DNA from 2 places in the Paenibacillus sp. FSL P2-0322 genome. Region 2 is predicted to be linked to the other one. Evidence: riboswitches for the same ligand, from Rfam matches in the RefSeq annotation. Region 2 holds a riboswitch; the other holds the start of a gene.
What was found. Region 2 has a riboswitch for FMN ahead of MKY24_RS06675 (DMT family transporter). Riboswitches for the same ligand answer to the same signal wherever they lie in the genome.

Region 1 (16,423 bases), 2.0 Mb from region 2:
TCTCCTGTACTTTTAGAAGCATTTCAAGTTTTTTCATGTTCTTTATGGAATGTATTTCAGTTTGAAGTACATCCTGTCCATAAAAGAAGTTAACTTTGAGGAGGAAACCAAATGTTTAAAGTGTTAGTATCCGATCCGATCAGTGACCTGGGCATCCAGCAACTGATGGATGCAGACGATGTCACGGTGGACAAGAACACAGGTCTCAGCGAGGATGAATTGGTTCAAATTATTGGTGATTATGACGCGTTACTCGTTCGAAGCCAAACTCGGGTAACCGAACGAATCATGACGGCAGGTAAGAACCTCAAGGTTGTAGGGCGAGCTGGGGTCGGAGTGGACAATATCGACCTTGAAGCAGCAACACAGCGCGGGATTATCGTTATTAACGCTCCTGACGGCAACACGATTACGACATGTGAGCACACTTTTGCGATGATGATGGCTCTAGCACGTCATATTCCACAGGCGTATGCCAAAACCATTGGCGGTACATGGGATCGTAAAACATTCCTCGGTGTCGAACTGCGTAACAAAACACTTGGAGTCCTCGGCATGGGACGTATCGGCAGTGAGGTGGCTAAACGTGCCAAAGCATTTGGCATGAGCATCCTCGGCTATGATCCATTTCTAACGGAAGAACGCGCTGAGAAGCTGGGCATTAAGCTGGCGAGCGTGGACGAAATTATCCGCAACGCAGATTTTATGACCGTACACACACCATTAACACCGGAAACGAAACATATGATTGCTCGTCCACAGTTTGAAGTGATGAAAAAAGGAATGCGCATCATCAACTGTGCCCGGGGCGGAGTTATCGATGAAATGGCTCTTGTTGAAGCCATTGATGAAGGTATCGTTGCCGGTGCAGCCTTTGACGTATTCGAGTCAGAGCCGCCAGCACAGGATCACCCATTCCTGAGTCATCCGAAAATTATCGTCACACCACATCTGGGTGCCTCAACTGTCGAAGCTCAGGAGAATGTAGCTATCGATGTGTCCGAGCAAGTGCTGCATATTTTGCGTGATGAGCCTTTTAAAAATGCGGTCAACATGCCTCCAGTACCATCCAACGTCATGACGCAATTGCAGCCATATTTCTCGCTTGGAGAGAAGCTGGGCAGCTTTGCCGCTCAGATCACGAATCAGGCTGTACGTGAAATTCAGGTAGATTACGCTGGTGATTTGTCCTCTGTGGATACACAGCCGCTGACACGTTATATTTTGAAAGGTGTACTTAGCCGTCATCTGGGCAGCGATGTGAACATTGTAAACTCTGTACATCTGGCCAAAACACGTGACATCCATCTTGTCGTGTCTCAGGCGCCCGCCACCAAGGGATTTACCAACCTGATTACCGTTACACTCAAAACCCAGAGCGGCGAAGAGCAACGTGTATCTGGCACCCTGCTGGCAGGCTATGGCGAACGTATTGTTCGGTTGAACCAGTTCCCAGTAGATGTGGCACCGGAAGCTCATTTCCTGCTCATCTCCCACAATGATAAACCAGGCATTATCGGTCGTGTCGGCACCTTGCTTGGGGAGAACGGCGTCAATATCGCTTCCATGCAAGTAGGGCGTAAAATTGTCGGCGGAGAAGCCATCATGATCTTGACCGTCGATAAAGCCGTGCCTAAAGATGTGCTGGTTCAACTCGTTGGTTTGCCAGAACTAAATACTGCCCAAGAAGTAGTGCTAGATTAGTTCCAGACAGTATTGAGAAGTCCAAGGTTTATAATAAAGAGAGGCGCCTGGCTACCCAGGCGTCTTTTTCTTATACCGTTATCTATCATGAGAGCAATTATCTTGAAACAGGATGTTCCACGTTGAACAAGATAAATGTTGATTTTTCAACAAAAAGCACCCTCTTCCGAGGATGCCTGCAAACCGGGGTATATCAGTTGGGGCTTATAAGCCTGTTACAGACCCAGCTTTGTTTTGTTGGAGATCGGCAGCAAAATAGTAAATTCCGTCCCTTCCCCCAATGCGCTGGCAGCAGAGACAGAGCCTCCGTGAGCCTCTACAATATTCTTGACAATAGCAAGCCCCAAACCAGTCCCTTTATCCTCACCACGTACTCTGGCCTTATCTGCCTTGTAGAAGCGGTCGAAAATATAAGGTAGATCCTCGCTGGCAATGCCTACACCTTCATCCTTAATCCGAATACGGATTAACTCATGCCGTTCTCCCAAAATTCGATCCGCCGCAATAGTAACCTTTTTCCCGCCGGGTGTATGTCTGAATGCATTATCCAGCAAATTGGTCAATACCTGCTCCAGTCGGTCTTCATCTGCCTCAGGCAGCAGCAAACGTTGGCCTTGCTCATGGTAATCGAGTGTCAGTCCCTGTTCCTTCGAACGTACCGTAAATTTACGATGAACACGCTCGATCAGCTCATTCACATCCACTTCCTGTCGGTGCATGTCTGTATGACCAGCCTCCATTCGGGCCAGATCAAGCAGATCTTTGACTAATCTTCCCATGCGTAATGATTCATCATGGATGACCTGTACCAGCTCCTCGGATTCTTCAGGTGAACCCGCCATACCATCCAGCAACGCCTCGCTGTAGCCCTGCATCATAGATAAAGGTGTACGGATTTCATGAGAGACGTTGGCCACAAAATCACTCCGCATCTTCTCAAGCTTCACTTCTTCCGTAATATCTCTAAGCACAGCTACTGCACCGCGGATTGCATTATCCGTATACAGAGGCGCCATCTGCACCGACCAGGAGCCCTTCTTGACATGGATATAGTCTCCGACATCCTCTCCCCTGTCCATAACGGTATGGAACAGAGACTGCAAAGGCTCAGGTACAGAAGCTCCAAACTCCTCCAGATCACGCTCCTGCCACTCCAGCTTTTTCCAGATATCCAACAGACTTTGTGCCGGCGGATTCGTCAAGATGATTTGTCCGCTTCTGTCGAAGGTGATTACTGCATCAGACATGCTTCGCAGTACACTGGATAAATGGTTTTTTTCCTCATTCAGACTGCGGATCGTTGCTTCCAGTTCCGTAGACATATGATTAAAAGTTTTCGCCAGTTCTCCAATTTCATCACTGGTCACCAGCGAAAGCCGAGTATCATACCTTCCCTCACGAATCGCATTCGCCGCCTGAATCAACAGCTGCATAGGCTGTGTGATTTTAGTAAAAAGGAATAGGGCAAAAAAGGTCGTCAATAAAAATCCGACAATGCATGTATAGGTGAACAAATGCTTGATTTCCGTCGATTCATACGCCGCAAAATTTCTGTTGATGTACGGCAATAAAAAAAGCCCTAGAAAAATAAGCACAGAGCCTACAAGACAAATGATGGTGATCCACAGCTTGCCTACCAGCGATCTCCAGAAGTTCACGTTATTTTGGAACCTCCAGCTTATAACCTACGCCCCACACGGTCGTAATCATAGCCGCTGCCTCTGGCGATACCTTATTCAGCTTTTCACGAAGCCGTTTCACATGCGTATCCACAGTGCGCAGATCACCAAAAAATTCGTAATTCCAAACGTCTTTCAGCAGTTCTTCGCGCGAGAAGACTTTATCTGGTGACACCGCCAAATAATGCAACAGCTCGTACTCTTTAGGCGTGAGACTGATTTCAATCCCACCCGCAGTTACCCGGTGCGCATCATGCTCAATGATAAGATTCGGAAAAACAATACTATTGCTTGGTACCGCCTCTTTCGTTAAAAAGGCAGTTTCCGACGAACGGCGTAAAATTGCCTTCACCCGGTAAATGACTTCTCGCGGGCTAAAGGGCTTAACCACATAATCATCGGCTCCGACTTCAAAGCCTTGTACACGGTTCACTTCCTCGCCTTTGGCAGTCAGCATAATCACAGGTGTAGCTTTGGTCTGACGCAGCCGTGTACATACCTCAATTCCATCCATCCCCGGAAGCATTACATCGAGCAAAATAATGCTGTAATCGCTTGCAGTCGCTTTTTGGAGGGCAATCTCACCATCCTCAGCTTCGTCAATTACATATCCTTCTTTTTCCAGATACATCCGCAGAAGGCGGCGAATGCGTTCTTCATCGTCTACAATTAATATGCGGTTGCTTTGTTCTGACATATTCCCAGCCCCTTCGCTAAAAAAAGCATTCTCTCTATTTTACTATTTTCCTGTGCTTGGTCAAACTTTACTCTCATCCAACAGTCTCTTTACACCAAAAAGGCCGGGGTTATGACCCCCGTCCTGTCCGTTTCTTTTTCGTGTTGTCTGATTTGGCAAGTTGAATGAGACGGTTGATTTCGTCCTTAGTTAGGGGTCTGGTCAGACCGCGCTTCAAGTTTTGTAGCAAAAGATCTCCGAAGGCAATCCGCTTGAGTCTGATGACTGGGTGTGAAATGGCCTCAAACATCCGTCTTACCTGGCGATTTCTGCCTTCATAAATGGTAATCTGGATCACAGACTCCTTACCATTCGGATCTACATCTTTATATTCTACCTCGGCTGGTGCAGTAATGCCATCTTCCAGCACGATTCCTTTTTTCAGCTTGTCCAGCTCAGTACCATGCGGAACGCCTTTGACTGTTGCCACATATGTCTTGGGCACATGATGCTTGGGATGAGTGAGCAGATTGGCGAACTCGCCATCATTGGTAAGCAACAGCAGTCCTTCGGTGTCGTAATCGAGACGTCCTACCGGATATACGCGTTCCTTAACGCCTTTCAGATAGTCTGACACAATTTTACGGCCTTCCGGATCGGAAGCACTCGTAATAACTCCTTTAGGTTTGTTCATCATCAGATAGATTTTTTTCTCGGTTTTGATCGGGCGTCCCTTTACCGTAATCATATCTTGATCAGGGTCTGCCTTCGTTCCCAGTTCAGTTACGACAACCCCGTTCACTTCCACGCTGCCCGCCTGAATAAGCTCCTCACATTTACGTCTGGAAGCTACACCAGCTTGGGCCAATATTTTCTGCAATCTTTCCATGTTCGCTAATTCACCTCATGCTAATGATACCCATCCATGAGCAAAATCACAACCCCCGTTCAAAAAACGATACAGAAATTAAAATATAAGCAGGCAAATCGCAATGGCTGCCACAAAACCAACCACATCTGAAAATAGTCCTACCTTCAAAGCATACCGTCCATTGCGGATACCTACCGCACCAAAATATACAGTTAGCACATACAGCGTCGTGTCTGTGCTGCCCTGAATCGTTGAAGCGATCCGACCGATCATGGAATCCGGGCCATAGGTGCGAATTAGATCCGTCGTAAACGCAAGTGAACCAGTGCCCGTCAATGGACGAAGCAAGCCTAAAGGCAATACCTCACCGGGGACGCCCCAGTGCTTAATCCATGGCGTTACCCAGGAGATCAAATAGTCCAAAGCGCCGGATGCTCGAAAAATGCTAATCGCCACCATCATGCCTACGAGATGAGGAATAATGCTGATGGCGGTAGAAAAGCCGTCTTTAGCTCCATCCACAAAAGAATCGTAGACAGGCACCTTTTTGGCATATGCATATAAAGGAATAAAAGCGAGAATAACCGGGATAGCCCAAGTTGATACGAGGTTAATAAAATAAAGCATGCCTCCCTCATCCTTTCCAAGTGGTGTCCCTGCCCTTGGCAGCCTTGATTCCCGTTCGCGGAACGGCAGGTGAAGATACGGACGACGTTGTTGAAGAGGCAGCAGATGTTGATGCTGGTGAGGTGAGTGGCGCCAAGGATGTCTGGGACGGCGGAATCGCTGGAGGACGGCGGCGCAATTCTCGACTACGGTACCAACGGTCCGCCGCAATTGCGGCAAAGGTGGCTATTGCGGTCGCTACCAGTGTTGTACCAACGATTTCTGCCGGATGTGCGGAATGAAAATTAAGCCGTATCGCGATCAACGTCGTAGGAATAAGCGTAATACTGGCTGTATTCAGGGCGAGCAGCGTACACATGGCTGGTGTGGCGGTTTGCTTATCTGGATTGAGCGTCTGCAACTCTTGCATCGCCTTGATTCCCATCGGTGTGGCTGCATTCCCCAGACCCAGCAGATTGGCGCTCATATTGGACAAAATGTAACCCATAGCGGGATGATTACGCGGAACATCAGGGAAGAGAAAGGCAACCAAAGGAGAAAGCAGCTTGGATATTTTCTGTAAGAGCCCGCCATCTTCAGCCAGCCTCATCATGCCCATCCAAAACACCAGCACACTTATCAGTCCAAAGCACACTGTAACCCCCGTAGTTGCCCCGTCAAAAGCCGCTTTCGTCACCACCTCAATATTTCCCTGCGCGGCAGCAAATACAAATCCAATACAAATCAAAGCCACCCATATGAGATGAATCATGGCTGATTCCTCCTTTACCCAATGATGTGACACGTGCAGCTCTATTTCCTGCTTGCCCTAGGCTCCAAACAAATTTTTAAGAATTTCGTTCCATCTGCTCGTCCAACCTCGTTGCTGAGTATTGTTCGCAGGATCTTGTGCAGTTGGAGCCTCCTGCTGTGGCCGTACGGTACTTTGAGCTGGCAGCTTACTCCCTTTTTCATACACAGGAACGGAACCAATAAGTTCACCATCCAATAGGAATTCGACCCGTCCTCGTAAGCCAAAAGATATGTCCGCTCTGTCTGTAGAGGCGGAATTTTTATACAACACTAGTCTTTTGTGCAACTGGGTCTTCTCACTATCATGTAAAGGATATGCAAAGCTTGTACCTGTTAATAGTGGGTAACCATCGATAGGTTGCTGCTTGTCCGTAATCGGAATGAGCGGATAATATCGAAATCCGTAATCAAGCATACGGGCATGATCGTTCCAATCGTCCCCGTCATTCAAGGTAACAGCAGCGAGCTGGCGACCGTCCCGTGTGGCCGAACTGACCAGACAGCGAAACGCTTTTTTGGTAAAGCCTGTTTTCACCCCGTCAGCTCCCTCATACAGCCGCAGCATTTTGTTCTTGTTGTGCCATGAGTAGTCCCAAGAATCGTTGGGATTCGGTGCTTTTTTCAGTTCTGTTTTTACGATACGGGCAAAAGTTGGATTATGCAGCGCATAAGCAGTAAGCCGGGCCATATCATTGGCTGAGGAATAATGTCCCTCGGCATCCAGCCCGTGCGGATTAGCAAAATGTGTATGGCTTAGCCCAAGCTGAACCGCCTTGTCATTCATCAAATGGACAAATCCCTCTTCTGTCCCCCCCACATGCTCAGCAATGGCAGAAGCGGCATCATTACCAGAACGGAGCATTAAGCCGTACAGCATATTTTCCAGCGACATTTGTTCACCCATTTGCAGAAAAAGCGAGGAACCTTCTTTGGCATACGCCGTTGGACTCACCTTTACCCGGTCCTGCAAGCGTCCATGTTCAATGGCCACGATCGCTGTCATAATTTTGGTCAGGCTGGCAATACGTAGCTCCCGGTCACCCTCGGTAGAATAAATGATTCTTCCTGATGTGACATCAATTAAAGAAGCAGCCTGTGCATGGGTTCCTAATGCGGGCGGTGCTGCTTCTGTTTTTATCGCTCCCCGAACGGGCTGCGGACTTAGCAACGTAAGCGGCAATGACGAAATAAGCAGAAGTACCAGCGGCAAAACAAATGCGCGTGCCTTATTCAAGAAATGGCTGTGGTCCGCGTGGATGTGTTGCTTTTTTTTAAACATTTGGATTCCTCCGGTTTTGAGCAAGTCTTGTACCATTCTATGTCCAAGCTGTTCAAAGTATGTCCACCTTTATAACAGAAAATTCCTTTACAGGACAGCCATTAGCTGCTCCTTTTTCGCTTTCTTTCTACACAAACTAAGCAACATCCCTCCCTGAATACATATATATTAGTTACTAAACGTTAAATATGGATCGAGGGGTTATAACATGCAGCGACTACAGTTTGAAATGATTTTAAGATCGCGGATTGTAGAGTCCGCAGAAGCATTACACCGTAGTGGTGTATCCTTTGCCACGTTTTCTACCGCACGTTGCAACCAGCAATTTTGGGATTTAACGGAAAAAGGTGGCTTTCAGATCAAAGCAGGTGTCACACCGGCACAGGGGATCAGAGATATCTTTTTAAACGGACATCAATACGCTTTTGAATGTGCAACAGCTATGGTTATTGTGCTGTACAAAGGAGTGCTGGATTCCATTTTGGAAAGTGAGTTTAATCGGATTTTTGCAGATATGCTGCTGTATGACTGGCACTATGACAGCGACCTCAGGCTCATACAGCAGGAAGGAAGTCATAAAGCGGCTCCTGGCGATATTCTGTATTTCAACAATCCGGATGTGTCGTCTGAAACATTGGAATGGAAAGGAGAAAATGTCGTTAAGCTGAAGGAAGACTTGTTTTATGGACATGGGATTGGCATCTTGCCGGCGAAGGGTATAATCGATTCCCTGAATCAACATCGTCGACCGGAAGCCACGGTATCTGCTTATTTGACGGATGAAGTGATCTATCCGGACTTCATCTACCTATCCCAGTTTGCTGCCGAAGGAAATCGAAAAAATGAAATCTCGCTGCATACTTTGTATCAACAGGAATACAGTCACCATATACATACTGTCATTGGGAGAAGGCAGTATATTCGGGGATAGGGCCAAGTACAAGCAGAAAAGAAGGTATTCCTTAGCCTATACTCGGCTTTGGGATACCTTCCTGAGAGAACGCTTTTAATTTCAATAACTTTTACAAGTAAGCCGGGCCAGAATTACTGTGATCCGTAGCAACATCTACAGGTACCTGTGGGGGTGGAGTCTGCAAGTTGCCGCCTGCGTTCTGGAAGATAGACTGAACCTTATCAATCAGGTATGGCGTGGAGTCAATGAGCTTCTCAATCAGATGCGTTTGATTGTCCAATGGAACGATTTGTGCCCCCTGTTTGCCAACAACCAGAAAAGCAATGGGATGAATAGATACACCACCACCGCTACCGCCTCCAAAAGGATGCCCTTCCTTCCCGCTATGATTACCCGACGCCGAGGAAGTATGAAGTGCCTCTTCGTCTACGTTAAAATCACTTCCTCCGGCAGCGAAACCAAATCCTACCTTACTGATTGGCAAAATAACGGAACCATCGGGTGTTTCCACTGCGTCTCCTACAATCGTATTCACATCTACCATGGCTTTGATGTTTTCCATTGCGGTTTGCATGAGCCCTTGAATCGGGTGATCTGACATGATTTATTCCTCCTCTGCTTATCTCAAGCGTAGACTGCCTTTTCTTTCGCTATTGTGCGCAGGGGTTCAAGGAAATATGTATGTCATTCGATAGTTCAGAAAGGATTGAGTCTCACCTCACTCCACTGTTTAACTTTCACTGGTAGCTTGAGGATCCTCAGTTTTTTTGGAAAAAACCCGTTTCCACGCCTCCGGTCCACCCGGAACGCGCCATATGCGGTAAGCTAACATGAGCATAGAGAAAATCAAATAACCAAGCGACATATTTGCTTCACAGGTCAAGGTGGTAGTAAAACGCAAGCGATCCACCCAATAGGGCACGACAAACAGCTTCGGGATACAGTCCACACGTACAAAGCTGGTAGCAAAACCGATCAAGGTCGTTTTCAATCCCCATAAAATACCGGTTGAGGTAGCTGTATAAGCCGCATCAGCAAGACTTATATTGGTAGACCATTCCATTTTGGACAACGTCACATGCGCCAAGGTATGTCGCAACCATCGATGTAAGGATTTCGTTCCCTTGAGCAAAACCCGTATATCATGTATAAATTGCTTTATTTTTTCTGTATCAATATTTCCGCTATCTACGGAAGCATCCGTTTTATGTATGTTTTTATTGCGGTCAAGCCGATAGAGAAGCCCTTTTTTTAAACCTGTTATGAGAATGGCCGGAATATCGTAATTCATTTTAATCATCCCGTATAGAAATCTGATCTCTAGATGCGCCCGATCATCATTGTCATGTTTGGCAATATCCAGCTTCAATCGAATACGAGAGAGCAGAATAGCCAGCACAAGTAATATAACGACGATGATGGCGATACTGATCCATTTCCACACTGGCGAGTCCTCCCTACCTTTTTGCTATAGATATCATGGCAAAAATAGTATGACCGTTCGCCGGAAAATCATGCATCTTAAAATACCAACAGCCAGCCCCCAACTACGTGAGGACTGGCTGAATGTTTGAGCTTTTACATAAGTGAGCCGCAAGATCCGGAGCAACTTTATTGGGATTCAAGATCCAAATCGTTGGCCGCAGGCTGGCTGTTCTCCAGACGCTCGAACAATAATTGAGTCTCTTCCTCCAAATTGTCCGAATCCTCGAACAACTCCGGTTGCGGTAGATCTGCCAAAGAGCCCAGACCGAAATAATCCAAAAATGATTTCGTCGTTCCGTACAATATTGGCCGTCCGATGGCTTCAGCTCGACCTTTCTCTTCAATGAGCTCCTTGTTGACCAGTGTATGTATGGCCCGCTCGGATTTGACACCCCGAATCTCTTCGATTTCAACTCTTGTAATGGGCTGGCGGTAGGCAACAATGGCCAGCGTCTCCAAAGCAGCTTGAGACAGTGAGGCACGTGCCGGAGAGTATGCGAGCTTTTCAAAGTAAGGTGCATGTTCGGATAAAGTTGCAAGCTGATAATGACCGGCAATACGGACAAGTTGCAAGCCCCTTCCCCCCTGCTCCATGTCCTGCTTCATATCTTCCAAGCACTGTTCAACCAGCTCTTGCTGCTGCTCTACAATGTCGGCGATCTGCTTGGTGGACAACCCTTCCTCTCCTGCGAGAAACAGCAGTCCCTCAATAATTGATTTCAGCTTCAGATAATCCATTAACCCGTAAATCCCCTCTCCACTCCATTACAATATCATCGAAAAGCTTCTCCTGATAACAGAAAATTTGTTTCATTTTCATCAGTTCAAGGATAGCCAAAAAGGTCACAACCACCTCATGCCGATACATATCCTCATGCATCAGCTTGGAGAACAGTAGCCGTCCTCCGTTCCCCAGCATCTCTAACGCCCCGATAACTTGCCGGATACGGTCCTTAACTGAAATTTCGTCTCGATGAACACGGGTTACCGTCGTACGTCGTTCTGCTTTGCGCAAAGCACGCTGAAAGGCCGCGACCAAATCGCTTGCATGCAGCCCATGCACCGGATTTGCGGGTTCAGTGGGCAGGAATGCGCTTAGATCTTCTGGCTCCTTGCCATAAATTAGACTCCGCTCCCACTCACGTTCACTTAGATGGCGAGCAATCCCTTTATATTTACGATACTCCACCAGCTTGCGGACCAGTTCCTCACGTGGATCATAATCCTCTTCCTCATAAAAATCCAAATCGTCATATTCCATCACAGGTGGCTTGGGAAGCAACAATTTACTCTTAATAGATAAGAGCGTCGCCGCCATCACCAGAAACTCGCTCGTAATGTCCAGTTCCAGCTCCTGCATACTGTGCAAAAAAGCCATATACTGATCAGTAATATCGCTAATCGGGATATCCTGAATGTCGATCTCGGCTTTATCAATCAGATGCAACAGTAGATCCAGCGGACCCTCGAATGTTTCCAGCTTGTAGTTTACGACTGTCAATGTGCTTCCCCCTGCCTTACTCCAATCATCATTCAACAATACCTTTCCCTATAGCACTTATGCTCTACGTTATCAATCCCTCTTTCTGTAGTATATACGTCATCGCCTTGCTTAACAATCCAATCCCTTTTCACCTTGCAGTTTATACCGTTCTATTCAGCTATTCCTATAATTAAAATTGCTTGCCGAGATTGGCCATTTCAATCGCAGCCAATGCAGAATCCCAACCTTTATTACCAGCCTTCGTACCTGCTCGTTCAATAGCCTGTTCAATGTTTTCTGTCGTCACTACCCCAAAAATAACAGGCACTCCCGTTTTCAGGCTGCTTGCTGCCACACCCTTGGCCACTTCATTGCAGACGATATCATAATGTGAAGTAGAACCACGGATGACCGTACCCAGCGTAATTACGGCATCATATTTGGCGCTTGCAGCCATTTTTTGTGCAATCAGTGAAATTTCAAATGCACCCGGAACCCAGGCTACATCAATTTCATCTTCCTGCGCACCATGTCGTTGAAGGGCGTCAATTGCGCCGCTTAACAGCTTGCTCGTAATAAACTCATTAAATCTACCCACCACAATACCATATTTTAAACCGTTCGATACGAGATTACCTTCTAGAAAACGTGCCATGTTTAATCAACCTCTCATAGTTTAATTATTTAGGGACTTCGGATAGTACTTCAGATTTACTTGGAACCGAGATGTATTTTTACAATGACAAACGACGACGGTAGTCCACCAAATGCTGAATACTGATCAGTTTCAATTGATGTCGCTTGGCGACCACTGCCAGATCAGGCAGGCGGGCCATTGAGCCATCTTCCTTTATAATTTCGCAAATGACCCCAGCAGGCTTGAAGCCACTGAGTCGGGCCAGATCAACAGCCGCTTCAGTGTGACCAGCACGCTGCAAGACACCACCATCGCGAGCAATCAGCGGGAACATGTGACCAGGCTTGCGTAAATCACTTCCTGTGACTGCTTCGTCTGCCAAGGCGCGTACAGTCAAGGAGCGCTCGGCCGCTGAAATACCCGTTGTTGTCTCCATATGATCTACCGATACCGTAAAGGCAGTACCGTGGAAATCTGTATTTTGCTCTACCATAGGATGCAATTCCAAAGCTTCGGCTCTTTGTCGTGTGATTGGCACACAGACCAACCCACGACCTTCTGTAATCATGAAATTAATGACCTCAGGCGACGCTTTTTCAGCCAAAGCGATAAAATCGCCTTCATTTTCGCGCTGTTCATCATCCACTACAATAACGACTTTACCGTTTTTTAAATCCTCCAACGCTTCTTCGATGGAATCCAAACGAATCTCTTCGTCATGTTCCAACTCGCCATGCTCCATGACGTTTGCCATTGCACTTGTTTGGCTACCTCTATCCATAACACTTTCCTCCTTATGTCTTGTGCCACGAATGCTCCTAAACAGGCTTACCATTCAATATCAGGCAAAGCCGTGTTTCGCCAAATAGTCCAAACTGAGAGGAGCTTTTTCTACTCTCTCCGCCTCCGCTGCACCTCTGTAATTTAAAAGCTGTTCTACATATTTGCCCAAAATATCACATTCGATATTGACGGTATCCCCCTCACGTTTGGCTTGTAAGGCCGTTTCGGATAAAGTGTGGGGAATAATGGATACGGCAAAGGTATCTCCCGTACGCTGTGCGACTGTGAGGCTGATACCATCAATTGTGATTGACCCTTTGAGTAGAATATATTTAAATAATGTTTGATTTTTAGGCTCAACTTCGAACACAACTGCATTCTGGTCTGATGTCACCCCGCGAATCGTTCCCGTCCCGTCCACATGTCCTTGCACGATGTGTCCTCCGAACCTTCCACTCGCCGCCATTGCTCGCTCCAGATTGACTCGGCTGTCGGATCTCAACTCTTTCAGATTAGTGCTGCGAAAGGTTTCCGGCATCACATCAACCTTAAAGTCTTTCGAACCAATCCGTATCGCGGTCAGGCAAACGCCATTCACCGAGACACTGTCTCCTATTTTCAAATCGCCCAACACTACGGAACCCGAAATCCCCAGCACCATCGCTTCACCGCTTTTGGAAATAGTTTGAATGCGACCCACTTCCTCAACTAATCCGGTAAACATGCCTTCACTCCTTTCCACTACATTTCAGTTTATCCCTAATTCATCAGCTATAAGCGCAAAAAACCCCCAGTTCGGATTCAATCCGTCATGGGGGTGATGAGAGTCACATTTGTAGTATACAAGCGCAGTTCATATGCATCTTAAGACGACATGAAATCATAGGTTTGCCAATAGAAAGCATGACTGAGGATACAACCAAATACGCTCAGAACACCCATCAAAAAGAAAGCTTAAGCAAGCTATCGCCCGATGCTGTCCTACAACGAAATAAGCCGTACGCACAATTGGGTATGCTAAAAATCGGCACATGTCACGTCATGCACATGCGCTTCGTATCCTTCTCCCATCCAGACTATACTGTCGGTCCCGGATTTGCACCAGGTCCACCTTCTGCCGATCATTCAGCATCCGGGTCACGGACTAAGCCATGCTGTTTCTCACAAAAACGATCCACAAACATGTCATCACCGCCGGTGGGGAATTTCGCCCCGCCCCGAAGGATCTTGCTCTTATTTAATTGAATTAACATTAAACTTGTTACGTATATTAGCACCGACTTCTAAAAAAAGCAAGTTATCTAATAGAAGCGCCTGCTTTGGTTTTGACGTATTGGCTGGAGAGTTCTTCAAACCAGGTTTTATCATTCATATGAAGCGCCAAGTCAATCAGATCGGCCAGCTCCTCGACTCCCAACTCTGTTGCATGATCAAAGGTAATTACGGCTGAAGCAACAGGTCCCCGCCCTTCCTCAGAACATGCCTCATAATCCAGTCGCACATCAACATGTCCGTCAATAAACTCGCATTTCAGAAAATAAATAATTTCGCACATTAAAATGGGGCGTACCTGTGTTTCTAACACGCAATCCATCACCTTGGCAGAATAGTGCTGGTTCGTCAGCGTGAATTTGTGTTCTGTCGCTGCTAGCGATGCCCGTCCAAAATCGTCCGTAAACTTTAGTTCTACTGGCTTGATGTTCATAACCTTAGGGATCTGCTTCTTTATAATTTCGATTATTTCAACTGTATTCAGCTTAATCATTACCTGCACCTCATTGCATCTTAAAATTCAGAAGAAAACTTTTTAACGTGCCTCTTATAGGCCTCCACTCCTATATCGGAAATCATTACCTGTTTTTTTATGCTTCAACCCATAAACGACAAAAAAGATTCTTTGCGCAATAAGCGCAAAGAATCTTGATCGAACCACTACAGTAACAGCGGCTAACAATGCTAATCGATGATTATGCAAAAAACAGAATTATAGCTCTGAAATTTCATGTTTCTTTTTCAGGGTAGTCCAGCGACGCTCAATCTCCTGCTCAAAGGTAGCCAGCGTAGCCTCTTCCTTGAGAAGATGCTTCGTTTTACCCATCAATTTCAACCATTCTGCAGCTGGAATCCGTTTTCCCTTGTCTTCCGGATTATACGTAATCGTCGTACTGCCTTGCTCTATTTCGTACAAAGGAAAGAAACAGGACTCGACTGCGGCGCCCACAATGCTGGTGCCCAGTCTGTCTTCGGATTTCCAATTCAGCGGGCAGGCGCACAGGATCTTACCATAGGCCGTACCCACGTTGTTCGCATACCATTGAGCTTTGGCTGCTTTACGCAGCATATCCTGCGGATGACTTTCAGCTGCTGTAAAAGCATAAGGAATGTTACAAGCAGCCATGATTTGCACGGTATCCTTGTGATGCCCTTGCTTTCCTTTTTGCATTTTCCCTACACCCGACGTACTGGTCATGTGACCGAGCGGAGTGGAGTACGATTGCTGTGAACCTGTATTCATGTACCCTTCGTTATCATATTCCAACATGATCAGCTTATGATTACGCAGAGCCGCACCAATCGCAGAACCCATACCAATATCCATCCCACCGTCACCACTGATCATGATAAAGGTCGGATCGTCCGACATCTCAATTTCATTGCGGCGCTTCATTTCCATATAAGCTTCCAGCGCTCCCGAAAGTGTAGCGGCCCCGTTTTGAAAAAGATTGTGGATCATCGGTTGTTTGTGTGATGTATATGGATACCCTGTCGTCGTCACATATACGCAGCCTGTCTGGAACAGCACGACAATATCCCCTTCAATACCTTTGAAAAACAGTTCCAGCGCAGACAATGCCCCACATCCTGGGCAAGCCCCGTGACCTGGTGTAAGACGGCGTGGTTTGGTCGTCAACGATCGCAGGGGTGGTACCTTGACTTTGAGCTTCCCGGTCGCCTCGTCCGGCGTAACCTGAATCAGACCCGTACGGTATGCATTGCCACGTGGCGGTTGCATAACTTGCGGCATCACCTTGTCCGGTGAACCCGGATTAATTCCGTAATAATCAAAGGGCTTCTCGGCTCGTCCGGCCTCTGCCGCCTCAATCGCAAGCTGGAAGAACGCCTCTGCATCTTCCGCATAAAAATCCTTGCCGCCCAAGCCAAAGATACGACTCAACACGAGTGTCCGGTTCAGCGGGTCCTCCTGCAAGGCCGCTTTAATTTCATGCGTTAAATTACCGCCGTCTGCCCCATACGAATCTGCACGTTCACCTACCAGCAGCGCCTTGACATCGCGTAATGCTTCCCGCAGTTGTGCAGCTGGGAACGGTCTGATGATATTCGGACGTATCACACCAGCTTTAATCCCGCGCGCGCGGAGTTGATCCGCCACATCCTTGGCCGATTCAGCCGCCGAATTCAACAGGAATACCGCGACCTCAGCATCCTCCATATGATACAGATCCAAAATCGGGTATTCCCGACCGGATAAAGCG
Region 2 (16,423 bases):
GTCAAGCCTTGGCTGCGGTGAAGGAAGCACAGGCAGGAGCGGGCAAAGTTGCTGTGCAACAGGAAGATGTCAAAGCTGCTCAGGCTTCGGTAGAGCAAGCGCAATCCGCTGTGAAGGCGGCGCAATCCACAGTTGAGCAGGCTCAATCTGCGGTTGCAGGTGCCAATGCTCAGGTAGCCCAAGCGGAAGCCGCGCTTCAAGAGGCTCAGACCTATTTGAGCTACACTACGCTATATGCGTCAGAAGATGGAATCATAAAATCCAAGTCGCTTAGCTTAGGTGAAATGGCTAGCGCAGGATTCCCGGTCTATACCATTGAAACTTCGACACAACGTTGGGCTAAATTCTATGTACCTGAAACGTCTCTGAACGGTCTTCAAGCAGGGGATACAGTCCAAATTAAATTGCTGTCTGGCGGTAAGGAGCTGAAGGGTAAAGTCATTCTGTTAGAATCGGCTGCGGACTTTGCCATTCAAAAACCGAGCCAAAGCTCCGGTGACAAGGATGTCCGTTCCTTCGGTGTTAAAGTAGCATTGCCAGACCTTGCTGCTTCGGTTCCAACAGGCTCCACGGTTCTGTTTACAGGCAAAGGGGCGCAGTAATATGCAGGATTCACAGGAAAGACTTCGTATCCGCGATGTGTTTCGCGAGGAATGGCTGAGCATCTTCCGGGACCGCCGCTTTATGGCTATTCTGCTGATTACGCCGATTGTGTATACGATACTATTCGGCTTCCTGTATTCACATCAGCGGATTACCGAGATGCCTGTCACAGTGTACGACGGAGATAATTCGCAGCTCAGTCGCCAGATCATTCAGGCGTTTGATTCGACCGATTCATTTGCCGTTACACGGCAAGCGACCAATCAGGAAGATGTTGTCCGTCAGGTAGAGACCGGGGAAGCTAAGGTCGGAATCGTCATTCCCGACAACTTTACGACTCGGCTTAAGCATGGGGAAAATCCACCCGTGCTCACGCTGATTGACGGCAGTAATATGATGTATTCCAACAGCGCCAGTCGGATTGCGAATCAGGTTATTAGCAGCGTGAGTGCCGGAGTATCGGTCAATTCCATGAAGCAAAAGGGAATGAACTCCGATCAGGCTGCCGCGACGCTGACTACGATCCCGTTCCGGTCCAGAGTGTTGTTTAACCCGGTATATGATTATAAGCTTTTCATGCCACTAGGGGTTATTTCTGCGGCTCTCCAGCAGTGTTTGCTGCTTGGTATTGCGTTGTCTTGCACGCGTGATAAGGAAGCAGGCACTTGGGGGAGATTTGGTGCATGGAGAAATACCCCTTGGCGTATGGCTATTGCCAAACTGGCACCGTATTATGCAGCGGGAGCTTTCAATGTGCTGACTGTATTCAGTATCAGCGCTTTATGCTTCGATATTCCGTTTAGGGGACAGGTATTACCGTTGATTTTAGTGTCGCTGGCCTTTAACTTTGCACTGTGCGGGTTAGGATTCCTATTCAGTCTCTTTTCCAAGACTAGAGTGGATGCGACCCAAACCCTGATGTTGATTGCTGTTCCTTCCTTTATGCTATCAGGCTATACGTGGCCATTAGAGGCAATGCCCGGCTTCTTGCGGGGGCTTGCTGAAATATTGCCACTGACGTATTACCTGGATGCTGTACGGAATATCACGCTCAAAGGACTGGATATCACATACATCTTCAAAGATATGATTGCCTTGGGCGTCATTGGTTGTGTGAGTCTGCTGGTGTCCTTCGCGATCTATCCGTTATTCTTTAGACAGCACCAGACGACAGGGCAGCATGCCGATGTGCCCGCTCAAGAAGGATTCACGCTAAAAGGCTGAGAGCAACTTTAAATATGGATATCATAAAAAGGCAGATCAGGATTAAATCCTGATCTGCCTTTCGCTTATTCGTATGGTTTAAAAGTGGAAAAAATATTATTGCGGCGGCTTAAGATCCTCGATAGAATCAATCGGCACATAGGATGGAACGACAAGCCCGGACATAACGCCAGTCATGCTGGTTCCGATGTCATCCACCTTATCCTTGTATTGAGCCCAATAATCAGCATGCGTCAATGGAAGCCAAGCGGCAGCAGTAGCATCTACACTTCCGCCGGCCACGCCAGTCCACATTGGGCCGATTTCCACTTGCAGGGCTGTTACTTTATAGCCCAATTTTTGTTCCAATACATATTTCAATACGTTCGTACTGGCAATTTCAGAATCCCAAGCAGCGTAGCTCAGCTTCAAAGGATCACCGTTGACGGGCTGTAGGCCCTTGATCCATTCCTGAACCTTGTCAGGATGTTTATCAGCCCAGTTCTTGGCAGCCTGTTGTGGGGCAGTACCGTCCTGAATCGCGATCATCACTTCACCCATATCTTCAGCAGTCCACTTAAATCTGCTTAGAAATTCATAAGCCACTGGAGCATCCTGCTTCAAGCCTTTGCGGGCGATGGTATGAATTTCTTCCTTATCACCGTACGCTTTTTTAGGATCTTTCAAGTATTTTAAATCATATTTATTAAACATCCAGTGAGGAGTCCAACCTGTTACGACGATAGGCTGCTTGGCTTTGATAGCTTTATCCAGTGTAGCGGTCATAGCAGCCCCAGAGCTTTCAAGCAGCTTCCAGTCGGATAAGCCATAGTCATTCATAGCTTTAGCGGTCAGCTTCATTAGTCCGGCTCCAGGGTCGGTACCGACAATGCGGTAGCCGACCTCTTTGCCAAAGTCCCCAGTTGTGGCGGAAGCCGGAGCCGCTTCGGCTCCGTTATCCTGCAAATCAGTAATCGATTTAACATCCATGTAAGCTGGAACGACCAATCCGGTTTTAACACCACTCATATTAGCCCCAAGATCGTCGAGCTTATCCTTGTATTTAGCCCAGTAATCCGCATGGGTTAACGGCAGCCATGCCGCAGGTGAAGCATCTACATCACCACTAGCGACACCCGTCCACATAGGACCTGCTTCCACTTGCAGTGCGGTTACTTTATAACCTAGTTTGTTTTCCAAAATATATTTCAGCAAATTCGTGCTGGCAATTTCAGAATCCCAAGCCACATAACTTAGCTTGAAGGTGTCACCTTTGACAGGTTGCAGTCCTTGAGTCCATTCCTGAACCTTGTCGGCATGTTTCTCCGCCCAATCCTTGGCAGCTTGCTCAGGACTGGTTCCGGCTTGAATGGCGACCATCATTTCACCCATATCTTCTGGTGTCCATTTGAAACGTTTCAGAAACTCATAAGCGATAGGAGCATCCTGTTGCAATCCTTTACGGGCAATCGTATGAATACCCTCGGCTTCACCATAAGACTTCTTAGGGTCTTCCAAATATTTGAGATCATACTTGTTGAACATCCAGTGTGGAGTCCAACCTGTAATAATGATCGGTTTTTTCGCTTTAATGGCTTTGTCCAGTGTGGCCGTCATGGCTGCACCGGAACCTTCAACGAGCTTCCAATCAGACAAATTGTAGTCTTGAATTGCTTTGGCAGTCGATTTCATAATGCCTGCCCCGGCATCAATACCGATAATTTTGTAACCGACTTCTTCGCCAACCGGGTTGGCAGCAGCGTTACCTTTGCCAGATGCGGAATGATCCGTACCAACAAAATATTGAGATGCACCAGCGATCAAAATGACAGCTGTAACTGCAGAAGTAATCCATACTTTTTGCTTGCTGGATACGCGGCTTTTGCCTTTTTGCGTAGGTTTAAACAGGTTTTGCGTAAAACGGTCAAGCACAATAGCCAGAACGACAACAGCTAGGCCGGCTTCAAAACCTTTACCGATTTGCAGCTGTGTCACAGCACGGTACACAACAGCACCGATGCCTTCTGCACCGATCATGGAAGCAATAACAACCATGGACAGTGACAGCATGATCGTCTGGTTAATACCAGCCATTAAGGTAGGCAAAGCCAGTGGAAGCTGAACTTTGAACAGCTTTTGCGCAGATGTTGAACCGAAAGCGTCTGATGCTTCGATCAGCTCACCCGATACTTGCATAATCCCCAAGTTGGTCATACGAATGGTTGGGGGGATAGCAAAGATAACAGAAGCGATAACACCTGGTACAACACCTAGGCTGAAAAAGGTAACCGCTGGGAGCAAGTACACGAACGCAGGCATCGTCTGCATAAAATCAAGTAAAGGCGTGATAATGCGTGATGCGGATTTACTGTATGCACACCAGATCCCGATGGGAATCCCGATAACAATGGATACGAGCGCAGACGTGATGACCAGTCCCAGCGTATTCATTGTTTCACTCCAATAGCCGAGATTATCAATTAGCAGGAAGCCGATGACAGTAAACAGCGTAAGCTGAACCCGCCCGATCATAAAGGCGATAATCCCGATAATCACGATGAACACCAGAGGGTGCGGAAGCATGAACAGGCCTGAGAAAAAGCCTACTACAGCTTCTATAATGGAAGAAATAACATTAAACAATCCAGCCAGATGAATACCCATCCAGTCGACAATGGATTGAATCCACTCAGCGATTGGCAGTTTCGGTATCATGGGCATTCACCTCCTTCATAGTGGTAACATCTCCACCAAGTGCGCCGAGCAATGCTCCACGGACGATAACGCCCAGTAGCTTCTGCTTATCATCGACTACAGCCAGCGGTACCTTGGACGAGCTTGTAATTTCAAACAAATCATTAATGACAGTCTCGGCAGGAACCTGCGGTCCGTCAGTGATCAAAATATCTTCAATCTTCAAATTGTTGCGCAGTGCATGAACAGCATCCTCGGCGTTAATAACACCCAGTAGCTTTTTGGTGCGGTCAATGACGAACAAATTGGAAATCCCACGCTCCCGCATCAATTCCAGAGCCACACGCGGACCACGATCCATGGTAATGGTTTCTGGACGAAGCATGACATGAGCAGCCGTCAATACCTTGGACAGATCCACATCCTCGACGAAGCGGGCTACATAAGAGTTAGCCGGTTGGATCATAATTTCTTCCGGTGTACCGATTTGTACGACCGCACCGTCTCGCATCAATGCAATCCGGTCACCAATCCGCAACGCTTCATCCAGATCATGGGTGATAAACACAATTGTTTTCTTCATTTTATCTTGAAGCTCCAACAGCTCATCCTGCATGTCACGGCGAATAAGAGGGTCCAACGCACTGAACGCTTCATCCATCAGAAGTACTTCAGGGTCATTAGCCAGCGCCCGTGCCAGACCGACACGCTGCTGCATACCGCCACTCAATTCATCGGGCATTTTATCGCCCCAGTTTTTAAGACCAACCAGTTCCAGCGCTTGTTGCGCCTTTTCCTGACGCTGTGCTTTTTCTACCTTTTGAATTTCAAGACCATATTCTACATTCTCTAATACAGTCCGATGTGGGAACAGGGCGAATTTTTGAAAAACCATGCTGATGGTTTTACGACGAACTTCGCGAAGTTGTTCTTTGTTCATCTTACGGAGATCTTTGCCGTGGACCAGAATTTCACCGGAGGTAGGCTCAATCAAGCGATTTAGCATTCGCACCAAAGTGGACTTGCCACTGCCCGATAGACCCATAATTACGAAAATTTCACCTTGCTTAATTTCCATGTTGGCCTTATTGACACCAACAGTAATCTGTTTTTCTTTGGCCAACTTTTCCTTGCCCCAGCCTTGCTCCAGGAGCGGAACACCTTGCTCTGCGTGAGGACCAAAGAGTTTGCTGACATTTTTGACTTCCAAAATCGTCATACATACACCTCTTCTTTCTATACTTTGCTTGGTATTAACCCCATGTTGCATTAAGGATTGAGTATAAAAATCATAATTCTGAACATCCTGAACGGTTAATGACAAAATTAATTGTAACAGAAGCATTGCTTACATTTCAAACAAAAAAACTGTTCATAAAGTACGTACAGAAAAAACTGTACAAAGTTTCCTTTGATATGCTCCTTCGTTCTATAGAATGCTCAAACATTCGGAACTTTACAACCGATAGTGCTTTTTTTAAAATAGACAATGAAATATAACCATAAGAAAAAGATTTATGTATATCCATAATTTTAAAAGTTTACTATCATTAGCAATTTTGCGAATTATGATTTTGAACGATCCATGCTGTTGTAATATAGACAGAAGCTTTGTTTTTGAAACATTTCATTTATATTGAAAGATTTCATACATTGCGTCAAAGCTAATCTTTTACGGGTAAATCGTTCATACTAGGTTGTGCAAAATGCTCTAAAATTAGGAGGTTGCAAGCATGAGCTTGTACCAGTTAGGTGATGAGCAGCAGGCTTCGCTGCAAAAAATTCGCAAACGTGTTATAGAAGCTATAGGTAAAAACATGGACCTGTATGGGATCACTTTGTCTGCGGGGCATTTATACGGTTTGCTTTTTTTTGCGGATAAACCGATGACGCTGGACGAGATGGGCCGTGAAATGGAAATGAGCAAAACGAGCATGAGTACAGGAGTTCGAACATTATTGGATCTGAAAATGGTAAATAAGGTATGGAGCAAGGGCTCACGCAAGGACTTGTATGAAGTCGAATATGACTGGCATCAAACCTTCACTGATTTCTTCGCTATTAAATGGAGAAAAGCGGTAGAAACAAATTTACTGGTGTTGCGCAAAGCCATTGATGAGCTGGACAGATTGATGAATCAGGGGGAAGAGTACGAGGAATTTAAGGCGATTCTTCAGCAAGATCGTATGAAAATGAAGCAGGCCGTCGCTTATTACAAGTGGCTAGACCGACTAATTGACTCTATGGAAAGCGAAGAAATTTACAAGCTGATTCCCAAAGAAGAAGTTCGGGATTAATCGCTATTTCTCTATCTTGTTTATAAAAATGCCGGAGCGCAAAAGTGCTTCCGGTATTTTTTGGTTTGGCCGTGTGCAAAGGGTATAATAGAGATATGTAAAGATTGATATTATACCGTTGTGTTGAACATACGAAATAAAGGAGGCTTCATGATGGAGAGTATTACAGTACATACTCGTTTAGGTCAATTACGTGGGGAAACGGGGAATGGATATCATGTATGGAAAGGTATCCCATATGCACAGCCTCCTATTGGAAAACTACGTTTTCACGCACCCCAGCCTTTGGAGTCTTGGGAGGGTGTACGGGCTGCGACGAGTTTTGGGCCAATCTGTCCGCAACCTATGCCATCCGCTGAAAGCATGACTGGAAATCTGGTGGAACCGCCTGAGCAGTCAGAGAATTGCTTATACCTGAACATTTGGACACCTGCTTCGAAGGCTCCTGAGAAGGGACGTCCGGTGATGGTGTGGATTCATGGCGGTGCCTTTGTCACGGGGTCCGGGATTATACCTTTATATGACGGGGAACGCATGGCGAAGAATGGCGATGTTGTGGTTGTTACGATCAATTATCGATTGGGGCCGTTAGGATTTTTGCATCTGACTCCAAAGGGAGATGGCCTGACCTCTAATGCGGGACTGCTGGATCAGATCGCTGCGCTGGAATGGGTTAGGGATCACATCTCTGCCTTTGGCGGTAACCCGGATGAAGTAACGGTGTTCGGTGAATCGGCAGGGGCGATGAGTATTGCCGCTTTATTGGCGATGCCAGCAGCTGAGGGACTGTTCCAGCGTGCGATTTTGCAGAGTGGTGCGTCGCAGGTATTGTCAACTTCACAGGCTGAACAAGTGACGGCTGTGTATCTGCAGCAGCTGGGTGTGGACACTCAGCATCCAGAACGGTTGTTTACGCTGCCGACAGATGCGCTGATGCTAGCTATGGCGAAGACGCATGAAGTCATCGGACCAGGGATGGCGATGATCTATCAACCTGTCGTGGACGGTGTGACCTTGCCAGATGTACCGCTGTCTGCAATCGCGCAAGGTTCAGCAAAGCAGGTATCCGTTTTGATTGGAACGAACTTGCATGAGGGGGCCTATTTCATCCGAAAAGAATCCCATCTAATGAACAAGTCAACAGCGAGTCAGGCATTGGAGATGATGACGGGCATGTCAGACATCGGCGACCTGATAGAACCATTTCCGGTTACGATTGAGGGACAGGCGCAAATGTTGACTGATCTATTTTTTTGGCGTCCTGCGTTGGCTCTTGCTGTTGCGCAGTCGGCGCATACGCCTGTATGGATGTATCGTTTTGATTGGACATTGCCGGGGCATCCTACCTTTGGACAAGCGGTTCACGGTGCCGAAATTGCGTTTGTTTTCGATAATCTGGAGCTGCTAGGTAAGCTTGGATTAGAGATTCAACCGTCGATGCAGAAGCTGGCTCAAGCTATGCAGCAGGCATGGGTTGCTTTTGCACGTGATGGGAAGCCTGTGCTGTCGGAGGGGGCTTGGCCAATGTACGACAGGGAAGAGCGGACTACAGCTATTTTCCATCAGGATATTAAGGTAGAGCACGACCCCGAAGGAGATAGACGCCGTCAGTTAATCGGTCAGATGACCATATAAGTAGACAAGAGAGAGCATCCTAAGAACTCTAATGTAAAAAGCCTTCGCCCGTAATTTGTATACGGACGAAGGCTTTTGTTAGTCATAAGATGTATTGCTGTTCATTCTTACTTGCATGAAATTGCAACGCTGCAATGTGTAAGTTAAATCTTAAATCGCTTAACCAGCTGTTGCAAATCCTGCGCCATGTTGGACAACTCCTGAGACGAAGATGCGATTTCCTCCATGGCCGCCATTTGCTCCTGAGCGGCAGCAGATGTTGTCTGCGAACTGTCCGCTGAATTGCGAGACAGACTTGCCAAATGGGTGACAGTAGCGGAAACTTCCTCTGTACTGGCTGAGATTTGTTCAGCTGCAGCGGATACACTTTGAATTTGTTCCACGATATGAGATGTAGAGCGTTCAATATTCGTAAATGCACCTTCTGCATCTTGGCTAATACGTAATCCTTCACCTACCTGGTTACGAACATTACCGTTCATGGTAGCGGTGGAGCGTTGAATCAAATCGAGCATCTGAGTAATGATCTGACTGATGGAATCCGCGCTTTCCTTGGATTGCTCAGACAGCTTGCGTACCTCTATAGCGACTACGGCAAATCCACGTCCGGCTTCGCCTGCTCTGGAAGCTTCAATAGACGCGTTCAGAGACAACAAATTGGTTTGCTTGGCAATAGCGGCAATAGCTGTATTCATCTGCTTCGCATCGTCCGAGAGCTGGGATAGCTCATCCATCAGGCTAGCTGTTTGGCTTACAGCTTCCAGAATACGGTCCATTTGTGTCCGCACATGGCTGATCATTTGACTGCCTTGAGCCACATCATGCTCGGTTTGTCCTGCTGAATCCACGATGGAGCTTGCCGATTCGGCAATGGTGCTGACACCCTTCGCCATTTCTTCAACGGCATTAGCGGTTTGCTCGGACGCCTCGGCGCTGGTGGCTGCATTTTCCGCGGATTCCATAACCGTTTCCGCTACGTGTTGTACGGACTCCGTCGTTTGCTCTGTGCTTTCCTTGATCATCAGAGAAGAGGAAGCAAGTCGGGAGGACGTTTGATTGACCTCGGAAACCATCGTATGCAAGGAATGCGTCATCTGGTCAAAATTCTGTGCCAGTTCGCCGAACTCATCCTTGCTGGATAGATTAACACGTTCGGTCAGATTTCCGTCACGGACGATGCGTGTTCCTGCTTGCAGCTTGCGCAGCGGAATTAAGAACGAGCGGACCATAAGCACAATGATGATTGCAGCGGCAAGTATGGAAATGACAATCACAATTAGGCTTTGCTTCAGAATCGGTTGGGCTGCATCACTGTAATCCTCCAGATCCGACAGTGCGACAATGCTCCAACCGGTGAGAGGGTCCTTAAGTGTAAAGGCCAGCATATCTCGATTCATAAATTGAATTTGCGACATGGAAGGAGTATCATTTTCGACGGTTGTCGCCACTTCGGGAAGTCCCTCTATGGCGTCAGCAGGTTTTTTGCCTGCCTTGTTAAAGGCTGTTCCAGTCCCAGATACAACTTTATGTTCAGAATCAACAATAATGAGTCCTCCGCGTTCACCAATCTTAACAGACTGCAGACTTTCACCCATTTTGTCCAGATTCAAAGCCAATGAAACAGCTCCTTCACCGTCCTCCAGCGTTCCCGATATATTAACGACTAAATTCCCTGTCGTGACGCTGGCAACTGGAACACCGACGAATACCTTTCCCTTTTCCAGCATTGCATTTTTGTACCATTTTCTCTCCCGGGGGTCATAATCGTCCTCCTGTTTTTTCGGCGAACGTATGTATTGCCCTTTCGCATTGCCGAGAAGCGCGGCATCTAGCTCGGGATGAGCCTTGACGATGACATCCAACTTTTTCTGAAGGGCCTCTTGGTTGGTACCAATGGAATCAGATTTGATTTCAGTGGTAAGCACGTCCAGGTCTTTCATAATGGGCGCTACATACTGATTGACATTGCTTCGGATCAGATACAGATTCGTGTATACGGAACCGCCCATTTGCTGACTGAGTTGTGTCGTAGCCCCCTGATAGGAAAAGTACCCGATAAGTACGCTCGGAATCAATAACACAGCCAAAAAAGATATTATTAATCTTGTCCTCATTAAATAAAACTGCTTGAGAAACCTGTTCCACCACGGAACTGTTTGTTTTGTTTTAGTCATAGTTATTGCTCCTCTGTGTCTGATGATCACTACATTGTTTTATTCGACAGAAACCGACGAATTTTATAGATGTAATCTTTGAGAAACGAGGAATAATTGCATGTTTTAGACACTTTTTTCGGAAAATAGGTCTAAAGAACTATGATTTATATGAATACGAATACATAAAAAGCCAAATCAGAGATGCAAAAGCATCTACACAATTTGGCTTGGGTGAGTCATGTAAGGGACATTGAACTGTTAATTTTTTTGCTGACGTGAAATCATAAAGAGCGTAATCCAGATGAGCATAAAACCAGTCAATTGCGCTACAGTGACAATTTGCTGAAATGCGATCCAGTTAATCACGACACCAACCATGGGAAAGCTTAATTCTGCCATCGTAGCATAAGACGCTTTGGTCGTACTTAAGCCTTTGTAATACAGCAATAAGCTAAGAAGACCCGGAAGCAATGCCTGCAATAGCAGATTGATAATCACAGCTGCGCCCGCCCATGTACCGGCAGGCATATTCCATGGCGCATGCTCTACAGAGGTGAGGACAATCAGCAGAGGAAGCGCGACCATGAAGCGGAGGGAGGTTACCGTTTCATATTTCATTGAACGAAGCAAGTAACTTCCCATGACTGTCGAACCGCCCCACAGAACTGCTGCACCGAGTGCAAGTAGACTACCGACCTGGACAAAATCACGAACATGTCCGAAGGGGAGCGACCAACCGAAGGTCAGAAGATACGTCCCGAACAGAGCGACGACAATTAATAATCCAAAATGACGCGGCAACATTTCCTTCAAAATAATACGAGCTAGAATAATAGCGACCAAGGGTTGAAGCTTCTGGAGTAAGAGTACAGCATTCAAATCACCATTGCTGAGTGCCATGGTGAAAATTACGCTGGCCAGAGCCGAGCCACCCCACGAGACGAACAAAATAGCGAAAACTTGACGAAGCCGTACCGCTTTGAGTTCCTCACGATGCTTCCACAGCATCGGTGTCAGAGCGAGGAAAAGCAGCACATGCTCCATTAGTACAATTTGTGTTGAAGTAAATGACTTTAACAAAATAATACGAAACAGCGGGTCTGCGCCCCACAAGGCCGCTCCAATTGCGACCAGCCAAAAACCGCTTTTCATGTGGGAGCTACGATCAAAACCTTTGGATGTTAGTACAGTAGAAGATTGACTCATACTCAATTAGCTCCTTGCGAATACAGGACCGGTGGCACAAAAACCCCCGTCCATGGCGAATGGCCATGCAAGACGGGGGTTGATCAAATAAACTTGCCGCTTTATGCAAGTTAAATGAAGTTACTGCAAAACCAATAACGCAGTATTCATCCACTTCGCGGCATGTTGATATTTCGATCTTCTTCCATCCGGACTTTACCGTCGGCTTTGGCATCTCACCAAATCAGTCCGTATCCTGTTGCCAGATACAGAGTCGCGGGCTTAGCTCCATGAGCCATACCGCCGGTTGGGAATCTCACCCTACCCCGAAGATCCTTATTCCGTTTTTAATTTCTCCTATAGGATATACCTGTTTTAGAATGAAGTCCAGTGAAAAATGTGTGTATATCGAACAATGATTTTCATCTGTTTTTTGAAAGCGCTCTACGAAATTACATATTACGAGGTAATATCCTTATACTCAATACCTCGAATCGCCGCATAAGCCACAAGCATTCCCAGTATAGAGAAGCCGATTTGCACGGGGGCTATGGAGCTAAGTGTAGCGCCGTTATTATTGGAGAAAAGCAATGCTACAATCAGGATTGAGGTCACAATGGTGGTGGGTACAGAGTATCTTCGCATCCCCATATACAGCGGAACCAGTCCCATAAAGCTGGCAGCAACGGCATTGATTAACGTCCGTGCTGATTGTTGCCCCAGTATGGAAAGAGTAAGGTTATCCGGTACAATCAAAACAAACTGGTTGAGCAGATGAATAGCAGCCGTAATGATTATTTCCGAAATAATAATGGACAAGAACGTGAACAGTAATACGACCAAGAGTTTGGCGATCATCAGCTTTTGACGATGAATCGGATACATGAACAAGATCGTAATCGATTTGGACTTAAATTCCCCGACGATAAAGCGGCATAGGAGAACGGAAGCAAACACAATAAATGTAGCTCTTACAAAATTGTCTATTAGATCCAATAGTTGAGTGTACTGTGTGAATTCAGGTATTCCTTCACTTTGACTTTCCAGCGCAATAACACAGAGCAGCCCAAGAATGCATGCATTGGCGATCAGTGCTGAACGGATATAACCCGTCAGATGAAATTTTTTCAGCTCCAACTGCATCAATTTAAGCATGGAGATCACCTCCGTTTAACAGGCGAAAAAAGTAGTCTTCCAGCGTGCTGCTTTTCTGATGAATGGAATCCACCTCTATATCATTTAAGATGAGCGTCTTCGTAATTTGTTTCTGCGGTACATTTGTATCGTAAATACGTATACTCTGTTCATTTATCACCTTTATATTATTCAGGCTCAAATGATGGGAGAGGACGTAGGCCGCCTTCTTACAATCGTTGGTCGTAAATTCGATGTATTCCGTATTGGTTTCCCGCACCTGCTCCATCGATACTTCCTCAATCAGTCGTCCGTGATTAATCACGCCTACCGTATCCGCAATCTGCTCTATTTCCGCTAAAATATGACTGGACACGAGCAGGGTCATCCCATATTCCTTGCATAACATGTGGAATAGCTGGCGGATTTCCTTGATTCCCACTGGGTCCAGACCATTAATGGGTTCATCCAAAATGAGTAGCTCTGGCTTAGTCGCAATAGCGCGGGCAATCCCGAGACGTTGTTTCATTCCTAGCGAAAAATCCTTTACCGGCTTGTCATCTGCATTTCGCAAATTCACTAATTCCAGGGCATCCCGAACAGCCTGCTTATTATAGTAGCCCATATATTCACAATGAAGTTCGAGATTTTGCTGTGCCGTCAGCCTGTCATAAAAAATCGGGTATTCAATAATTGAACCCATCCGTCCGAGCAGATGATACGACTTCGGGGTTAATTTCTCACCGAATAATTCAATTTCACCCGATGTCGGCTTGAGTAAATTCGTAATCATTTTCATCATCGTCGTCTTGCCTGCCCCGTTAGGACCGAGAAAGCCATAGGTTTCTCCCTTGCGCACATTCATACTGACTCCCGCTACAAGTTCGTTGCCCTTCAGGGCCTTTGTCAACTGATGTGTACGTATTACGTAAGTCATGGGTGTTCTCCCTTCGTATACTGCTGATAATTCAAGGATAAAGGGCGAAATGTTCATTTTTCTTTCGTGATTCTTACAAATTTATTAAGTTAAGCATGTTTAGTTCGACTAATAGTTGATTTTCTTCAATGTAAAAGAGAAGACCGTCCGCTCATATGGTCTACTAGTTAATTGAATTTCTCCGTTCATCGCTTCAACCAGGCGTTTGGCAATCGTAAGGCCCAGTCCGCTGCCTTGTACCGCCTTATTGCGGGAGTCCTCCAGTGTGTACATGCGTTCAAAAACCTTGTCCTGCTCAGATTCCTGTATGCCTTTCCCACGATCCCATATCTCGATACACACCGTATCCTGCTGTTCCGATAGAGCCAGACCCAGCGTCCGTCCGTCTGCCCCGTAGCGAATGGCATTCGAGATCAGATTGTTCAGTACCCGCCCAATCGCTCCTTCGTTCCCCAAGGCATGAATGGGGTGCTCTGGGATCTCAATATGCACAGTAAACCCCTGTGCGGTCAGCAGGTCATAAAACTCCAAAATACTGCGTCTGCACAGTTCTCCCACTTCTAGTCGAGTCAACGGAATATCCGTATCATTAGCCTCCAGCTTCGCCAAGCTAAAAAAGCTGCCGATCAGCTCAATCGCCTCGCTTGTCTTTTGATGAATTTTGGATAGCAGCTTTATACGTTCTTCTGGCAAAATAGTCGGATCGCCATCCAGCATCTCGGCATATCCAAGCACAACCGTAAGCGGGGTCTTGAGATCGTGGGAAATGTTCGAAATCATTTTGCGCATAGCGATTTGGCTACGGTTGTAATCTGCAGACACTCTGAGATTCAAGTCCAGTAGTCGGTTAATTTCCGTCATGAGTCGTTGCAGTTCAACGTCACCTGTGACATATAGCAGCTTTTCCGCATGATTCACCGTCACGATCCGCTCTAGTAGGGTTCGGATATCCTTTATTTTGCGCTTATAGGCCACACGCTCCCGCCAAAGCCATACTATAACGATTGACATGATGAGGACGATAATCCATTGAGAAATGTTTTCGATGTTCATATCAACCATTCTCCCATTTGTAGCCAATGCCCCATAGCGTTTTAATGTGGACAGGATGAGAGGGATCTTCTTCGATTTTCTCGCGCAGGCGGCGAATATGGACGTTAATCACGTTCTCGTCGCCCATATAATCGTCTTTCCAAATAAATCCGTATAATTGTGCTTTTGTAAATACTCGATTCGGATTGGCTACAAACAGCTTCAAAATATCGGACTCTTTGGCTGTTAGCTGAATTTCATTTTCATTGCGTATGACTGTAAAATGATCAAAATCAATGCGCAGACTGCCGTAGGTCAAAACTTGTGCTTGCGGCTGTTCCTCCTGCTGTTGCTGACGGGCATATGTAGTAGATCTGCGGATCGCGGACTGAATACGAGCGGTCATTTCCAGCATTGAAAAAGGTTTGGCAACATAATCGTCTGCCCCAAAGCCCAGTCCAAGCGCTTTATCCACATCGCTGTCCTTGGCTGACATAATCAGAATAGGTACGGCGCTGTGGGTACGGATTCGGCGGATCACCTCCATACCGTCCACCTTCGGCATCATCAAATCCACCAGTACCAGATCATAGGTATGACGTTCAAAGGCAAGAAGCCCCTCTTCCCCGTCATAGGCAGTGGTTAGACTGTATCCTTCCTTAGTGAGTGCTTTGAGTAGCATTTCGGCGATGGATAGATCGTCTTCAATAAGTAAAATATGTTGTGACATAGGTGTGGAACACCCCTAATTTTTAGATTAAGCTCGCGTGACGAACTGTACCTGAATTATATAGAGCAGTGGAGGGGATTTCCATAAAAAATATCCAAAGGGAAAATTAATGTGTCTGGTAATATATCATTCCCCTATATTATACTGAAAGAGTTTATAATCCGATGTTTGGAATACGGTGTTATAATATCCGGGACATGCCTCATGTAAGAGACTAGGTATGTCGAATCACGCTGCGGTACAGGACCGTCAATAAAGGAGAGCAACGATGTTTGTTATACGAGGAACACAAAAACTGCTGAAGGAATGGGAGACTGAACCACTTCAAGTTGATATTTATCCGCCTTTGAATAGTTGGCATGCCAGCTTGTTTTTACTTAATCGAAGAAAAAATATAGTGTTTATGCATGATATATCCCGCTTAAGCATCACGCTTTTTGGGATCAAAAAATCGCAGTACAACAACCTGCCAGTTCTTTTTGTGCAAGCTTTGAAGGAATTAATGATCAGTGAAGGCTTTGATGAGCAGATTGTAAAGGCATACACACAGGAAGGCGAGCAGATGCTGGCTACGACGACGAATAGTCATAGTGTAATGGGAACCTTGGATGAGATTATTTTTATCATGAAGGAACTGGATATGGAGCATGGGTGCGAGCTGGAAAAAAACCAGTGGAATAACCGGATTGTTTTCAAAACTGTTGAATACAAGTACCCTGTTGATGTTTTTAAAGAAATGCTAGAAAAGCATTATAAACTAGAGAGTATTTGAGAAATTTATGATTTTACCGAAATTAAGTTCCATTTATTCCCTCTG

Region 1: linked by a shared signal. The riboswitch ahead of ribE (riboflavin synthase) and the one ahead of MKY24_RS06675 (DMT family transporter) in region 2 are both predicted to bind FMN.

What each region holds. Positions count from the first base shown of each region.
Region 1 is NZ_CP150243.1:3,556,319-3,572,741, forward strand. It holds gene serA (phosphoglycerate dehydrogenase) at 112-1,704, shown strand; gene MKY24_RS15580 (ATP-binding protein) at 1,920-3,362, opposite strand; gene MKY24_RS15585 (response regulator transcription factor) at 3,364-4,080, opposite strand; gene MKY24_RS15590 (pseudouridine synthase) at 4,190-4,948, opposite strand; gene MKY24_RS15595 (spore maturation protein) at 5,027-5,557, opposite strand; gene MKY24_RS15600 (nucleoside recognition domain-containing protein) at 5,565-6,308, opposite strand; gene MKY24_RS15605 (D-alanyl-D-alanine carboxypeptidase family protein) at 6,366-7,628, opposite strand; gene MKY24_RS15610 (protein-glutamine gamma-glutamyltransferase) at 7,837-8,559, shown strand; gene ytfJ (GerW family sporulation protein) at 8,651-9,142, opposite strand; gene MKY24_RS15620 (DUF2953 domain-containing protein) at 9,272-9,985, opposite strand; gene scpB (SMC-Scp complex subunit ScpB) at 10,153-10,764, opposite strand; gene MKY24_RS15630 (segregation/condensation protein A) at 10,733-11,527, opposite strand; gene ribE (6,7-dimethyl-8-ribityllumazine synthase) at 11,700-12,164, opposite strand; gene ribB (3,4-dihydroxy-2-butanone-4-phosphate synthase) at 12,244-12,927, opposite strand; gene ribE (riboflavin synthase) at 12,988-13,653, opposite strand; FMN riboswitch at 13,985-14,158, opposite strand; gene MKY24_RS15650 (IDEAL domain-containing protein) at 14,227-14,694, opposite strand; gene MKY24_RS15655 (thiamine pyrophosphate-dependent enzyme) at 14,914-16,423, opposite strand, start outside.
Region 2 is NZ_CP150243.1:1,508,837-1,525,259, forward strand. It holds gene MKY24_RS06640 (efflux RND transporter periplasmic adaptor subunit) at 1-602, shown strand, start outside; gene MKY24_RS06645 (ABC transporter permease) at 604-1,827, shown strand; gene MKY24_RS06650 (glycine betaine ABC transporter substrate-binding protein) at 1,924-4,521, opposite strand; gene MKY24_RS06655 (glycine betaine/L-proline ABC transporter ATP-binding protein) at 4,496-5,719, opposite strand; gene MKY24_RS06660 (transcriptional regulator) at 6,234-6,797, shown strand; gene MKY24_RS06665 (carboxylesterase/lipase family protein) at 6,951-8,432, shown strand; gene MKY24_RS06670 (methyl-accepting chemotaxis protein) at 8,576-10,606, opposite strand; gene MKY24_RS06675 (DMT family transporter) at 10,847-11,794, opposite strand; FMN riboswitch at 11,967-12,111, opposite strand; gene MKY24_RS06680 (hypothetical protein) at 12,233-12,928, opposite strand; gene MKY24_RS06685 (ABC transporter ATP-binding protein) at 12,921-13,844, opposite strand; gene MKY24_RS06690 (sensor histidine kinase) at 13,953-14,897, opposite strand; gene MKY24_RS06695 (response regulator transcription factor) at 14,899-15,606, opposite strand; gene MKY24_RS06700 (hypothetical protein) at 15,875-16,378, shown strand.